2 regions of the Psychrobacter sp. DAB_AL32B genome follow, and region 2 is predicted to be linked to the other one. Evidence: predicted binding sites of a transcription regulator. Region 2 holds the regulator's gene; the other holds the start of a gene.
The links. The regulator PhoB, encoded in region 2, activates phosphate uptake and scavenging genes when phosphate is short. The targets are predictions, from matches to a motif close to TGTCATNAANCTGTCATAA.
Positions count from the first base shown of each region.

Region 1 (8,063 bases), on a different contig from region 2:
CGAACAATCAGCCACGACAAGCGCGCTGGCACGTATAGGTCAAAACCTACCTAAGCCCCGCGCTATCGTCATTATGTCTGCGCATTGGCAATCGGCCAAACTTGAAATCAGTAGTAATCCGCAGCCAAAGACTTGGCATGACTTTTCAGGCTTTACCCCTGAGCTGTATGAGCTTCAATATCCTGCTGCTGGTCACCCAGCACTTGCCGAGACGCTGGCGCAGCAACTGAGCGCGCGCGGTATTGTTTGTAGGGTTAATCCCTTGCGTGTCAGCGACCATGGCGTATGGGCACCACTTTTACACCTGTATCCGCAGGCCGATATTCCTATAGTACAAATATCCTTGCCACACTATTATGACAGTATCGCCTGCTATCAATTGGGCGCACAATTAGCACAGCTACGCCATGAGCAAATTCTGATTATTGGCTCAGGGAATATTACGCATAATTTACAGGCGCTACGCTGGCAAGCAGAAAGTATTGATCAAACCGCAAAAAACTTTAAAGTCTGGTTACTACAACAGCTAAAAACAGACATTCCTAGCGCTCTAGACTGGCAGCAATACCCTGACTACAAGGATATACATCCAAGCGATGAGCATCTACTGCCACTATTTTTTGCTTTAGGTGCTGGTCAGCGCGTATCTGTCGTCCACCAAAGTATGGCGCACCATAGTTTGGGCATGGATATCTATCGCTTTGATTAAAAGAATTGAATCAAAGCAAAAGCAATAGATATAAAGCGTCAGACAGATATGGACAGGCATATAAAACTACATCTCAAAAGCAAGTTTGGTAAATAAACCGGCGCGCTCCATCTCTCCAGCGACACTCAACAACGTCGTTTCATCATTCATGCGCCCAATCAGCTGCATACCAATTGGTAGGCCTTTTTTGCTCATTCCGACGGGCAATGACATAGCCGGTAGTCCAGTAATATTACCCAATAAAGTAAAGCCCATTTTTCCTAGTACTGGCGAGCTTAACTTTTCAATCATTCCCGAACTAAAGGCATATTTACCCATATCAATGCCTTTGTTTAGCAAACCCGCACTACGCATAAGCATCTCATCCATCCGACTTGGTGGTAGTACGCCATGTTTCACTGCCGGTGTCGGGACGGTTGGGCACAAAATCATATCGTAGGTTTCGAGCAACAGACCGGTTTGATATTGGCTATCATGCCAGCCATGCTTAGCATGAGCCAAATCAACGGCAGATAATGAACGTCCAAGCAGCGTCATATTATACGTTTGCGGCTCAAGATTTTGTATGTGCTGTGCACCGTGGCAACGCTCGATATTATCGATGGTAAAAGCAGTATGCGCACAGACTACCACTAAAAAATCATGCCAAAACTGTTCAATATTAATATTAGGTTCAGCAGGCACCACACGATGCCCCATGGCTTCCAGTTGTTTAGCCGTCTGCTCTAATACGGCAAGTACTTCTTTATCGACCACAGTGTTAGCGACCAACGGCTGTTGATGCAAGGCGATGGTTAATTGCCTTGGCGCGCGCATTGCGGCCTCTAGAAAGGTTCTATCTGGTGGCGCAATAATATAAGGCGCACCGATCTCTGCACCGCTTGTAGCGTCAAGCATGGCGGCACTATCGCGCACGCTACGCGTAATCACATGATCTGCCACTGCCCCTTCCCAGCCTTCGCCAAATAAGGGACCCATTGGGTTGCGACCACGACTGGGTTTAAGTCCAAATGTACCACACCACGCGGCAGGAAAACGAATAGAGCCACCACCATCACCAGCGCCTGCCATCGGTACGATACCGCTTGCCACTGCCGCCGCACTACCACCCGATGAACCACCAGAGCTATAACCTTTCTTAAAAGGATTGTGAGTCACGCCATGCGCTTTTGGTTCAGTGGTGATAATCAAGCCAAATTCTGGGGTATTGGTTTTACCAAAAGTGTTCACACCCGTGGCTTTCATACGCTTGACGATTTCGTTATCGCTTTTTGATATAATACTGACACTACGGCTGCCCATGGTGAGAGGTTCATCAGCGAAGCTAAAAGATAAGTCTTTTAATAAATAAGGGACGCCGTTAAATACACCGGCTGGCAGTCCTGCCTGCGCCGCATCATAAGCACGCTCGTCAAAACGATGAATAATAGCGTTCAATTTAGGATTGAGCTGATTGGCTTGATCGACTGCCGCATCAAGCAACTCTTTAGCGCTGACTTCCCCTGCATTGACTAAGGCTGCTAGCGCTAACGCATCGTATTGGGTGTATTCTTTAAACATAACCGACCTTCCTTGGAGAGTGACTGAATTAAGGTTTATTTTTTAAATCTTATGCTTATCTGTCTCATAATCAATTACCAGTTTAGTATAAAAAATCATTGCTTATGATGGATAAACAAACTCATTGGTCATTTGAAAACATAAGTGTCTATTATTAATAATGGATGTAATCGTAAATGACCACATATATTCCAATAATAAAAAAGCGAGCTACTTTATTTAGTAACTCGCTTTTTTATCATTGAATTAAGCTTTATATTTTTACATTAGTAGCTCACGTTTACCACTTTTACCCATCGAGCTGACCAGTCCAGCATCCTCCATTGAATCTACAATTCGCGCGGCACGGTTGTAACCAATGCTGAATTTACGCTGGATACTAGAAGCAGAAACTTTACGTGTCTCCATAATAAAACCAACGGCTTCATTATAAAGATCATCATCTTCACCAGAGGCGCTGGCACTACTGCCGCCACCGGGACTAGACAACTCAAAATTGCCAGCCATATTATCAATATAATCAGGTGCACCGCGCTCACGCCATGCATCACAGACACTATTGACCTCTTCATCGCTGACATAGGCACCATGGACACGATCCGGTTCAATCTGTCCGGGCCCTAAGAACAACATATCACCATTACCAAGCATATCTTCTGCGCCACCACTATCCAAAATAGTGCGCGAATCCACTTTTGAGTTCACTCGTAGCGCCGCTCGTACTGGAATATTGGCTTTAATCAAACCGGTAATGACATCGACTGACGGGCGCTGAGTCGCTAGTATCAAATGAATCCCTGCTGCCCGCGATTTTTGCGCCAAGCGTGTAATTAATTCTTCAGCTTGCTTACCAACCTGCATAATCATATCGGCAAATTCATCGGCGACGATGACAATCATGGGTAATGTTTTAAGCTTAGGTGCTTGACTAATACTCACGCTGTCATTGGGTCGCCATAATGGGTCAAGCATGGGATTACCTGATTTTTCAGCAGCAATAACTTTTTTGTTAAACTCATTCAGCTTACGGACTTTTAATAAACTCATGAGCTGATAACGGCGTTCCATCTCTGCGACGCACCATGACAAAGCACTGGCAGCTTCGGTCATATCGGTCACGACTGGCGTCAGTAGATGTGGAATATCATTATAGTTGGCAAGCTCAAGCTGCTTAGGATCGATAAGAATCATCCGCAGCTCGTTTGGCGTATATTTAAGCAGCATCGATAGTAACATCGCGTTGACCAAGACTGATTTACCAGAGCCTGTCGTACCAGCAACCAACATATGGGGCGCTCGTGCAAGATCAGTAATAATAGCTTTACCACCAATATCTTTACCCATCGCCATACTAATTTGCGCTTTAGGATCTTTAAATTTTTCGGTATCTAATAGCTCAATCAAGCGCACCATTTCGCGCTGTTTATTGGGCACTTCAATGCCAATATAGGGTTTACCGGGAATCACTTCGACCACACGTAAGGATGCCATTGATAATGAACGCGCCAAATCGCGTGAAATTCCCGTGACCTTGCTGGCTTTTATCCCAGGAGCTAGGTCTACTTCAAAGCGGGTCACCACAGGGCCTGGAATCGCATTGACGACGTTTGCTTTTACATTAAACTCTTGTAACTTAATCTCCAAAAGCTCTGATAATTGTTCAAGCTCAGCAAGCGTATAGCTTGGCTGACGATTGGGATCTGGCTTATCTAAAATAGACATCTCTGGAATCGGCGACAGACTGCTACGATAAGCAGCCGTTTGCATCGATCGTGATTTTTGGCTGAACGCAATATCATCACTAATATGCGGCATAACGGGCGCATTACTATCTTCAACGCTATCGTCTTCCGGCATCATATCGGTAATATGATTGCTGCTATCGCCTTCTGGCACCGCAAAGCTTACCGTTGGCTTCGTAGCTGTTGTCAGTTGATTATCTGGCTCGATATTGAGCTTGATATCTGGCATTGAAGCGCTAGTTTCTACCGTAGGCGGTAGCTTAGGGTTAGCAGGCGGGGTATTGGTTGGCGTCATATCAGTGGTTTCGAAAGCTGGCGCAATCACATTTACCACTTTTGACGCACTGGCCATACCTGCTATAGAAGAGGATTCCAAGTCATTTGAGAACTCAGGTTTTTCAACAGACCATTCATTAGAAAAGTCATCAGCAGGTTTATTAACTGAGTCATTCACTAAATTATCAGATACCTCTACAGTAGGCGCAAATACCGTCTCTAATATTGGCGCTTCTTCCTCTTTACCTAGTTCAGTAGCTGAAGGCACTGCTGCATGTTCTGCTAACCATGCATCCACTAAGGTGTCAACAGTGTCAACTGAATCAGAAATATCAGTGTCCGTATGATGTTCGGCATTTAATAATGGATTGACTTGTGATTCGTTAGGCAACTGAACACTCTCTTGATTGGTATCAAAAGCAGGTTGAGTAGACGATATATTTGTCGTTGAAAGTTCTTTACTATCCGTCTCTGCATCAGAAACGTCTATATTTGAGCTATCAAAAAAGTCAGCGGCAGATTCATCTGAACGTGGCGCGTTTATAGCAGAAGAATCATAAGGTATCGTATCCTGCCCCATATTCATCTCATTCGCCAACAAATCATCGACAGTATTGGCATCGTTCCATGCAAAACTCGGTTCAACTTTTCTTACCGGTGTTATTGGAGCATTTGCAACAGGCGTCGATGCTTGATTGATATTAGAGATGGTGGCATTACTAGCCATGGTGGCAGCCGTTTGTAATTGCTCATCCCGTCTTGCACTATCACTTGCTGCTTGTGCCGCTGCTATCATAGAGGCTTTTACGCCAGCACCCAGTCCTGAAGTCGATAAAAAATCTGTCAAAACATTACTGAAACGACCACTTCTACTTCCATTTTCCCTATTACCAGCGTGGTCAGCCGCTTGTAACTCAAGCGGTAACTGCTCATATTGTTGCTGGTTTTTTTCAGCTATCACAGTGTCATTAACATTAACATCCTGTTGGACAGCATCGGCTTCTTGTGATGTTTGACTATGATCAAACTCACTATCTTGGTTTCTGATACCAGAGCCAAGCCACGACCATGACTTAATTTTTTCATAAATCGTCAGCCAATGGATATTAAAAGCAAACGTGGCCGTAATAATGACAAACACTGTCAAAAACGTCACACTCCCCCACTGCGATAACAGCTGAGCCAGCCGCGCTTGTAGTTCAAGACCGATAATACCGCCAGCAACACCCTTGAGACCTGACGTCATGGGATCCGCTACCTGCTGCACCAAGGCAATCACTTGCGCAAATAAGGCGCTGGCACTTAATATTAAAAACACATAAGCAACCAAGCGTAGTAGCCAAAATGTTGGTTTGTTATCCCACCAAATCAGGATAGATTCATAAACCAAAAACGCCAACAACCACCACGCGCCAAAACCAAAAAAGCTGTAGAGCAAATCTGATAGCCAAGCACCCGTCTCGCCGCCCATATTATTAATCGCAGTCATATCACTACTGATGTGCGACCAGCTAGGATCATTACCCGTATAAGTCATTAAAATGACAAACAAGTAAACCGCTAGTATTGACCCAAGTAGGGTAAATATGCCCTTTTTTAAATAATCAATAAGTGGTGCTGATATCACGTAAGATCTGCCTTGTTGTTAATACTAAATGGTCGCCAACTCATGATTAAGCTTAATCATGCTGACATAAATTCCTGATAAAGACTGCTGCAATAGGTTACTACTGATGCGGCGTAATGATACGAAAACTGTATCTAAAATATTACCGTAAAATATTAAACGCGTTACTGTTTTTATTTTGTGCTCAGCATACAACTTCTTATAATAACAAATACATAGCTGCCGTGGCGACCGTCTTATAAATAAAGAGTATAAGAAAATCAATCTAGCAGTAATTTAGTTGAGAATGCATCTATTAAAAAAGGATGCGTGTATTTTTTGCAGTAAAACATAGTCAGAATACTTTAACAACGCTACAGTACTGCTGGTATAAATTTTTTGTAGCCTCTGTCTGCGTAGGCACAGCAAGCAAGAAAAATTCATACTAGCAGTACGTGATATATCAATATTACTTTCCCATGACTATATTTGAATATAAACTCACTTTTTCCACTAAAATCTCAAGCGTCAGATGCTTTAGTTCTAATGATACCCATATTTGTTTTAGCAAACTTGCACTTTTTGCTCTTAGCCCTTATGTTATTATCACATAGCAACGATAAAAACCAGATACGTCGTCATTTTTACGCTTATCTTTTATAATACTTATAATATCTACTTATTATTTTAACGTTGAACCTTTTCACTTTTATTGCTCTAGCAAGGAAATCTTATGGCAACTGATAATACTGCTCCACGCCACGAAAAATTGATTATTTTAGGTTCAGGTCCTGCCGGATATTCGGCAGCGGTCTATGCGGCGCGTGCCAATTTAAAGCCTGTTATGGTTACGGGCATGGAAGTCGGCGGACAGCTCACGACCACCACCGAAGTCGATAACTGGCCGGGTGATGCACATGATTTAACGGGTCCTGCGCTCATGGATCGTATGAAAGCCCATGCCGAACGCTTTGGTACAGAACTGGTTTATGACCATATTAATGAAGTTAATTTAAATGTACGCCCTTTTGAGCTGACTGGTAATAATGGCAACTACACTTGTGATGCATTAATTATTTCAACAGGCGCATCAGCACAGTATTTAGGTCTAGAGTCAGAAACCAAATTCCGTGGTCTTGGCGTTTCCGCTTGTGCGACTTGTGATGGCTTCTTTTATAAAGACCAAAAAGTTGCGGTCATTGGCGGTGGTAACACGGCTGTTGAAGAAGCGCTGTATTTATCGAATATCGCAGCTGAAGTCACTTTAGTGCATCGCCGTGATAGCTTGCGCTCTGAGAAAATCCTTCAAGACAAACTGTTTGAAAAAGCTAAAAACGGCAATATCAAAATCGAGTGGAACCACAGCGTAAAAGAAGTGGTTGGTAATGACATGGGCGTTAATGGCGTTGTCATCGAATCTATGATCGATGGCAGCACTAAGCAACTGGATGTGTTCGGTATGTTTGTCGCTATTGGTCATAAGCCCAATACTGACTTATTTAAAGGTCAGTTAGAGATGAAAGATGGCTACCTTATTGTCAATAGTGGACTTAATGGCAATGCGACCCAAACCAGCATTGAAGGCGTCTTTGCCGCAGGTGACGTGGCAGATCATGTGTATCGTCAAGCGATTACTTCTGCGGGTACAGGCTGTATGGCAGCACTCGATGCTGAAAAGTATCTAGATGCAATAGGCGAAACGGTCGCTCGTGATCATACTTATGACTCTACATTGACTGCAGACAAAGAAGCTTAAGTGAGCAACTCTTCTAAAGACAACGACCGCATTGATATCAATGCGGCTCATATAACGCCTGAGACCTTTGGTAAAAATATCAGAAGTCTTGGGCGTTATGACTTCCCAGATCCTGCTATGGTGGATCCTGATGGCATAGGTATTGTGGCTGTCGGGGGAGATTTAGCACCTGAAACGCTGATTTCTGCCTACGCGCAAGGGTTATTTCCGTGGTTCAATGAAGACGAACCCATTGCTTGGTGGTGTCCTGAGCCACGATGTGTGATGGTGCCAGCTGACTATCAACCGAGCAAATCACTACACAAACAAGCGAACCGTGAACGTTGGCAATTAACCCTTAATCACGCTTTTGATGAGGTCATACACGCTTGTAGTTTACCGCGTAGTAATGGCGTCAATGACGATCTTAATGAA
Region 1 is NZ_NEXU01000063.1:44,240-52,302, forward strand. It holds gene CAN34_RS07310 (class III extradiol ring-cleavage dioxygenase) at 1-709, shown strand, start outside; gene CAN34_RS07315 (amidase) at 776-2,269, opposite strand; gene CAN34_RS07320 (DNA translocase FtsK) at 2,531-5,914, opposite strand; gene trxB (thioredoxin-disulfide reductase) at 6,627-7,649, shown strand; gene aat (leucyl/phenylalanyl-tRNA--protein transferase) at 7,680-8,063, shown strand, end outside.
Region 1: a site for PhoB is predicted at 5,966-5,984, ahead of CAN34_RS07320 (DNA translocase FtsK). Genes of this name have one in related genera too.

Region 2 (8,063 bases):
AACGCGCGCCAGCCTAACAGTACAAATCAGCTTGGCCGATGGACTGCCAATAACACGCCAATCAAAACGTACGTTGTGACCAATTAAATATTCCGGTAATTCAAATTCATCCAATTCAAAACGCTCAAGCCCAGCCACATCATCATCGGTGATACCATGAATTCTAATCACGACGGGTGATATCGAGCGACCACTATTAAAGTATTTCATCCACTCGAAACCAGTAGCTACGTTAATAGTTGCCACTTGGATAGGTCGTGGATCACGACCTTGATCGGTTTCGGTATCGATAATAAGTGCAGTATTAAGATTTATCATAAAAAATCAGTCATAGAAAGTCATTCATAAAAAATTGGCCATTAATACCCGCCTTAATAGTCTAAAAGAAGCGCTCTATTAGAGGGGTTATAGTTATAGTTATAGTTACTGTATTTATATTTATGGGGATAAAAACCAGATATAACAATGCTATACAAACGTTAAAGGACAAGATCAATATAATATTAGTTAAAACAACACAATAAGTTTAAGAGACGTCGATGCGACCAAATGAAGAAAACCAACCACCACGACCAGCACAACCAACATTGTTAAGCCGTGTGCTAAAGGTGCTGATTAAGGCTGCTGTGCTATTAGCGCTGTTATTTGTATTCGATAAACTCGTACCAAGTATCAGCCAACAAACACAGTCATTTGTGCTGGCAAAATGGCAGCAGCTAAGTCTGTTACAACAAGAACCGCCGACCGAAAACAGCTTACCCAGTCCGCTGCCAAAGCAGCATCTGACGGATACTTGGGGCGCTGCGCGTAGCCAAGGACGCTCCCATGAAGGGATTGATATTTTTGCAGATCGAGGTACGCCGATACAAGCAACGACACAAGGTATCGTCAGCAAGGTTGGAGACGATAGATTGGGTGGGCGTGTAGTGGTGGTCGTGGGACCGGGCGGTGCAGGACATTATTATGCGCATTTAGAAGACTATGCTGACATCTCTCCCAATGACTGGGTCAATGCAGGCGATATCATCGGTTATGTTGGTGATAGTGGCAACGCCAAAGGCACGCCGCCGCATGTCCATTATGGGATTTATATTAATGGCAGCGCGGTGAATCCTTACCCACTTTTGCAAAAAAATTAGGCTATTTGAGAAATTTATCAATCAACATTAGGTCGTGTTGATTTATCAGCACTGTGTCCCAGACAACGCAAAAATTAACGACAAAGCAAATATCTTTACTGGATTTGCAGTACGCTATTCATCCCTGTCAAGAAGGCCGTTTTGTCGTCAACTTATAGATGCAGATCGCACATGAGCAGCTGGAAACACCATGCTAAAGGTTGAGCCTACCCCTTCTACTGACTCAATTTGCAAGTTGGCCTCATGCTGATATAAGACATGTTTTACAATTGCTAGTCCCAGTCCCGTACCGCCTGTGGCACGGCTACGACCTTTATCGATACGATAAAAGCGCTCAGTCAAACGCGCGATGTGCTCAGGGGCAATACCAATCCCATTATCTTCGACGGCAAACCGGCAACCTTCTGCTGTCTTGGTCCAGCTAATAGCTATATTGCCGCCCTTTGGCGTATATTTAACGGCATTAATCACCAGATTGGATAACGCACTATTTAGGTACATCTCTGAGCCTTGTAGCCCGTCATAAGTATCTATCTGCAAGTGAATGGTATGCCCATATTCTTGATTATAGGCTTGCGCATCATCATAAACATGCGTAAGCAGCTTGGTCATATCGATATAATTGAGCTCGTGCGTCTCTTCGATTTCAATTCGAGATAACAACAATAAGTCATTCACCACTCTATTCATACGAGCCGTCTGCTGGCTCATCAACTCAAAACCACGTCGCCAATGCGCTGGCATATCTGGCTGATCTGAGAAATTCTCTAGATAACCCATCATCACGGTCAATGGTGTACGTAACTCGTGCGAAACATTCGCCACAAAGTCGCGGCGCATTTCTTCCAAGTTATGCAAGCGCGTCACATCATAAATAATCAGTAGTTTTTCGTCACCAAAAGGCGTGAGCTCACACTTTAAATAGCGATTAGGATCTCGCCACGACACCATATGCACACCATCATGAACGCCATCGCCATCATTAGGCGTCGTGGCCGCTTGATAATATTGACGAAACTCAGGCACCCTAATAAAATCAAAGATGTGCTTGCCCTTATCAGCTGCTTGCAATAACAATAAATCTTCTGCCGCCTGATTCCACCACTCTAGACCATCATCGTCATTGAGCAAAATTACTGCATCTCGTAATGCTAGTAGAGCGCTTCTAATTTTTTTCAGCTGATCGGTTGTATTGTGCTGGGAGATTGGCTCTAATTTGCCTTGTTGATTATTTTCGGTCGGCATTATCATTCTCATCAATTAGATTTACTACTATTAGCTGCATTAGGTCAGCTTCGATTGTTATTCAATTTTTTATTAGATGGCACTTTTATAGTGAATTAAATGGATTCAACCAGACTAGAAAATCGATAACCCGTACCGCGTACCGTTTGGATCAACGTATTACAATCATAAGGGTGTAGTAATTTTCGTAAACGCCGAATATGTACATCAATGGTTCTATCTTCAATATAAACATTGCCGCCCCATACTTGATCTAGCAACTGTGCTCGCGTATAAGCACGCTCTGGATGACTCATAAAAAATGCCAATAAGCGATATTCTGTCGGACCCATATCGATAATTTTATCATCAACCATGAAACGCTGGCTTTTGGGGTCTAGGCTTAGCTTTCCTATTTCGATAGGCTTATCGCTACTGAGCGCACTACTACGACGCAATACCGCTTTGATTCTTGAGATTAATTCACGGGTAGAAAAAGGCTTGGTCATATAGTCATCAGCGCCAGCATCAAGACCATGAACCTTACTGTCTTCTTCACTTTTGGCAGTCAACATAATGACTGGTATCTCAGCGAGCAGCGCATCATTTTTAAGCATACGGCAAAAATCGATGCCACTTTTATCTCCGGGCAGCATCCAATCCAATAAAATCAGCGCTGGTCTGTGATCCACCACTTGCTGGTGCGCCTCTGAGACGTCAGCTGCCTGCAAACTCTCAAATCCAGCCATCTCTAGTGTCATGACGAGCATCTCACGAATCGCAGGTTCATCTTCAACAATCAAAATTTGCTCATTATACATACGGCATTCTCAGTGTTAGAGGACAAAATCTATCCTATAAAAAGGCGGTAAACACACGCGCTAGCTTCTTCCTATTAAACGAATTAATTATGACAGCTTGATGACATTTACTTTTAAAATTTTAATATTTGGCATCAAGTCTAATCGCTCAACTTACTTCTAATAAAAAGTTTAGCGGTCCATCATTGACGCTCGCAACTTGCATATTAGCGCCAAACTGACCCGTTGCAATGCCGGGATACTGAGTCTTTGCATAAGTAACCAATTGTGCAAATAATACCTGTGCCGCATCAGGTGCCATCGCGCCGCCAAAATCAGGGCGACGACCTTTATCCGTTTTTGCCATCAAGGTAAATTGTGATACCAATAATAACCCGCCAGCCACTTGCTGGACATTTTTATCCAGTTTACCGGCCTTAGCCGGATCGTCATCATTTTCAAAGATACGATAAGTGAGGATTTTATCGACTAAGCGCTGCGCACTTTGTAGATTATCATCGTGACCCAAACCAATATATGCCAATACCCCATGCTGAATAGAGCCAACGCAGCAGTCATCAACGCTGACGCTGGCATGATTTACCCGCTGGATAAGTGCTCTCATTACTTACTTCCTTTAACGATTATGGTCATACAGTCAGCTGCCGACCATGATAAAATGTATTTATTTATGTATGAATATCACTATCTATTAATATCACTATCTATAAGTGTCACTGTCTATTGTTTTCTAGCACCACTTTTTATTTTCATCATTGCTTTTTTAATCACTACTTTGGTCATCTATTATGAATGTATTTACTACCTTACAACAGTTTGTACCCCAACAAAAAATCAGCAAAGCAGCTGGACGTTTAGCCGCCAGCCGCCATCCTTGGGTCAAACGCGCTTTCATTCGTAGCTTTGCCAAAGCTTACGATGTTAGCTTAGATGAATATGAGCGTCAAAGTTTAAACGCTTATGAGAGCTTTAATGATTTTTTTACCCGTGAGCTACAAGACGATGCGCGCGCTATCGATACTACCATCAATGGTATCGTCAGTCCTGCTGATGGGATGATATCGCAGCTTGGGCAAATCAATGACCATAAGCTTCTGCAAGCCAAAGGTCGCGACTATGATATCGGGCAGCTATTGGCCAACAGTGCCGACGGCGATTATTTTGCTGATGGTAGCTTTGCCACTGTCTATCTTGCGCCAAGCAATTATCACCGCGTCCATATGCCATTTGATGGCACATTGACCAAAACCCGTTATGTCCCTGGTACGCTATTTTCGGTCAATAATGCGACGGCAGCAAATGTGCCTGATTTGTTTGCTCGCAACGAGCGCCTAGTTTGTCTGTTTGATACCGCCTATGGTAAAGCGGCTGTGGTCATGGTCGGTGCGATGATTGTCGCTGGGATCGAAACGGTTGCGACGGGTAAAATCATACGTACTGATGACATTCAAGAAGCGGATCATGATATGAGCTTTAAGAAAGGCGATGAGCTTGGACGTTTTTATTTAGGCTCGACCGCGATTGTGGTACTGCCAAAAGCAGCAAACACTGATTGGCAAAATACTATGAAGCATGGCTCAACGGTACAAATGGGTCAGTTACTAGGTAGCGCTAAAATTTAGTCCCATTTATCTAAGTACAAAACGCTTTTAACGAGTAGCATTGATAAATATGAGCATAATCAGTAATAACATTACTGACTATGCTTTTTTTGTGCCTATCTATCACTGTCTTTTTATAAGCCGCTATTTTTTTACACAAACGCTTTATGTCATCAAACTGTCATATTCATTTGGCACACTCTCCTTATTAACCGCAGAGCATCATTTCAGCAAACCCCAGAAAACCCCAGAAAACTATTGTCATTGTTATTTATAAATGCTTGATACTCAAAATTGATTAATTTTAGGAGAAATAATGCGTCATTCATTAATAGCTGTAGCAGTCGCTGGTGCCTTTACCTTAGCAGCCTGTAGTCAAACACCCGATAGCAATGAAAGCAATGAGCCTGCCACAACAGCGCAAGCAACTACGGCCTCTAGCGGTGACTCTACAAGTAACGCTAATGCTAGCTCAGCTGAAAATGTATCGATGAATATTACAGGGGCTGGTGCTTCTTTTCCGCAGCCTATCTATGCTAAATGGTCAGATGCCTACAACAAAGCAACAGGTGGACAAGTTAACTATCAGTCAATCGGCTCATCCGGTGGTATCAAACAAATCGTTGCTAAAACGGTTGATTTTGGCGCATCCGACGCACCTATGACGCCAGGCGAGTTAAACGAAGCCGGTCTGATTCAATTCCCAACCGTTATCGGCGGTGTGGTTCCTATCGTTAATATTGACGGTATTAAACCCGGTCAATTAAAGCTAAATGGTGAAATGTTAGCGGACATCTATCTTGGTAAAATCAGCAACTGGAACGACCCTGCAATTGCTGCCATAAACCCCGACTTAACCCTTCCTGACGCGGCTATTACCACGGTATTTCGCTCAGACGGTTCTGGTACGACCTTTAACTTCACTGACTATCTAGCAAAAGTGTCAAGCGCTTGGAATGACAGTGTTGGCGTCGATAAGACAGTGAAATGGCCAACGTCAGCAACTGGTGCGGGCGGTAAAGGTAACGAGGGCGTTTCAAGCTACGTAACGCGTATGAAAAACTCTATCGGTTATGTTGAATATGCTTACGCTAAGCAAAACGGCATGTCACACGTGGCCCTCAAAAACGCAGCTGGTAACTTTGTCCAGCCTTCTGCAAAAACCTTTGCTGCTGCTGGTGACATCGATTGGTCACAGCAAGAAGGATTTTATAAAGTCATTACCAACTCCGAAACAGCTCAAGCATGGCCTATCGCCGCTGCCACTTTTATCTTAGTACATAAGCAGCCACAAGATGCCAAACAAGTCGCTGGTGTATTAGCATTCTTTGATTGGGCATACGCTCAAGGTGGCGATGATGCTTTGGCACTTGATTACGTTCCTTTTTCTGATACTGCCGTTGCTTTATTTAAAGCAAAGTGGAATGAAGTCGTTGATAGCAACGGTCAGCCTGTCTATAAGCCTGCACAGTAACCTGTTTATCCTAGTGATTGCATAATCACTGTCGAGCCAACCTCTCAAACCACTATTCTCCGGTATGGGTTTGAGAGGTTTTATCACAGAAAATTTAAAGATTTTTTTAAGTTTGTTGTGATAAAACCTCATTGACTCTTTTACTATTTTGACTTGATTCTATTCAACGCTGAGACACTTATGAATGATTTAAGGTCCCAACTGGCTAAACAAAAACGTTACGATGCCGTTTTTGTGAATGCGACCAAAGCATTTGCAATCTTGGTGCTGCTGTCGCTTGGTGGCATTCTCCTCTCATTAATTGTGGGTGCTTGGCCAAGTATCACTGAGTTTGGACTAGGGTTTTATACCAGCAATAACTGGGATACGGTGAACGATCAATACGGTGCACTCGCGCCCATTTATGGGACGGTTGTCACCTCCTTTATCGCGATCTGTATTGCCGTTCCAGTCAGTTTTGGGATTGCTATTTTCTTAACAGAATTATGTCCCAATTTTTTGAAAAAGCCTTTGGGTATTGCTATTGAGCTATTGGCGGGTATCCCTTCTATTATCTACGGTATGTGGGGATTGTTTGTGTTTGCGCCATTTTTTGGCGATCACATTCAGCCTTGGTTTATTGAAAATATTGGTCCCCTACCTATTATTGGTAAAGTATTTACGGGTGCGCCCATGGGGCTTGGTATGTTTACCGCTTCATTGATACTGGCGATTATGATCATTCCTTTTATTGCCGCCACCATGCGCGATGTTTTCTCTGTAGTACCTGATTTATTAAAGGAATCCGCTTACGGTATGGGCGCAACCACGTGGGAGGTCATGTTCAAAATCATTTTGCCTTATACCAAAGCGGGCGTGGTTGGTGGGGTGATTTTGGGGCTTGGTCGGGCATTGGGCGAAACGATGGCAGTGACCTTTTTAATTGGTAATGCCTATAACATCAGCCCAAGTCTATTCACTTCTGGCGTTACGATTACATCAGCATTAGCCAACGAATTCGCTGAAGCTTCAAGTGAGTTACATTTAGCGTCATTATTGCACTTAGGTTTAATTCTTTTTGTGATTACCTTTATTGTGCTGTCGATATCTAAGCTGATGCTTATGCGTATTGACCAAAAAGCTGGCAATTAATAATAGTGAGCTCCTAAATACCATGTAGCTCTGAGTAGCTTGTGATATTTAAAGCAGTTATCTGATTCAAAAAGGACAAAAGCCTGATGACTTTAGCAACAGTCAATACTCATACTGCCCAGATTAACCAGCCTGCTTTAAGCTTTGAAGACCGCTATGACAAGCGCTTATATAACAAGCGCCGTTTTATCAATAGATTGGGACTTGGTTTTGCTCTATCAGCGATCGTCTTTGGTTTGTTTTGGCTGGTTTGGATTTTGATCACGCTGTTTGTTGAAGGCTTTCAAGGTTTAATAAAAATGCCGGTGTTTACAGCAGATACACCGCCACCTATGGGCGAAGGCGGTTTACGTAATGCCATTATTGGTTCAGTGATGTTGGCTTTTTCAGGTTTAGCCATTGGCGCACCCATCGGCATGATGGCAGGCATCTATTTGGCTGAATTTTCACATGGCAGCCTGTTAGGTAAAGTCACCCGATTTTTAAATGATATTTTACTGTCTGCTCCATCTATCGTTATTGGGCTGTTTGTTTATGCGTTGCTGGTCAAAGGTCAAAGCTTTTCAGGCTGGGCAGGTGCATTAGCATTAGCGCTGATTGTGATTCCCATTGTCGTACGTACGACGGAGAACATGCTAAATCTTGTGCCTAATACCCTGCGTGAAGCAGCCTA
Region 2 is NZ_NEXU01000027.1:31,762-39,824, reverse strand. It holds gene CAN34_RS03595 (DUF3820 family protein) at 1-318, opposite strand, end outside; gene CAN34_RS03590 (M23 family metallopeptidase) at 540-1,139, shown strand; gene phoR (phosphate regulon sensor histidine kinase PhoR) at 1,287-2,384, opposite strand; gene phoB (phosphate regulon transcriptional regulator PhoB) at 2,480-3,184, opposite strand; gene dtd (D-aminoacyl-tRNA deacylase) at 3,333-3,788, opposite strand; gene asd (archaetidylserine decarboxylase) at 3,973-4,806, shown strand; gene pstS (phosphate ABC transporter substrate-binding protein PstS) at 5,102-6,259, shown strand; gene pstC (phosphate ABC transporter permease subunit PstC) at 6,440-7,390, shown strand; gene pstA (phosphate ABC transporter permease PstA) at 7,477-8,063, shown strand, end outside.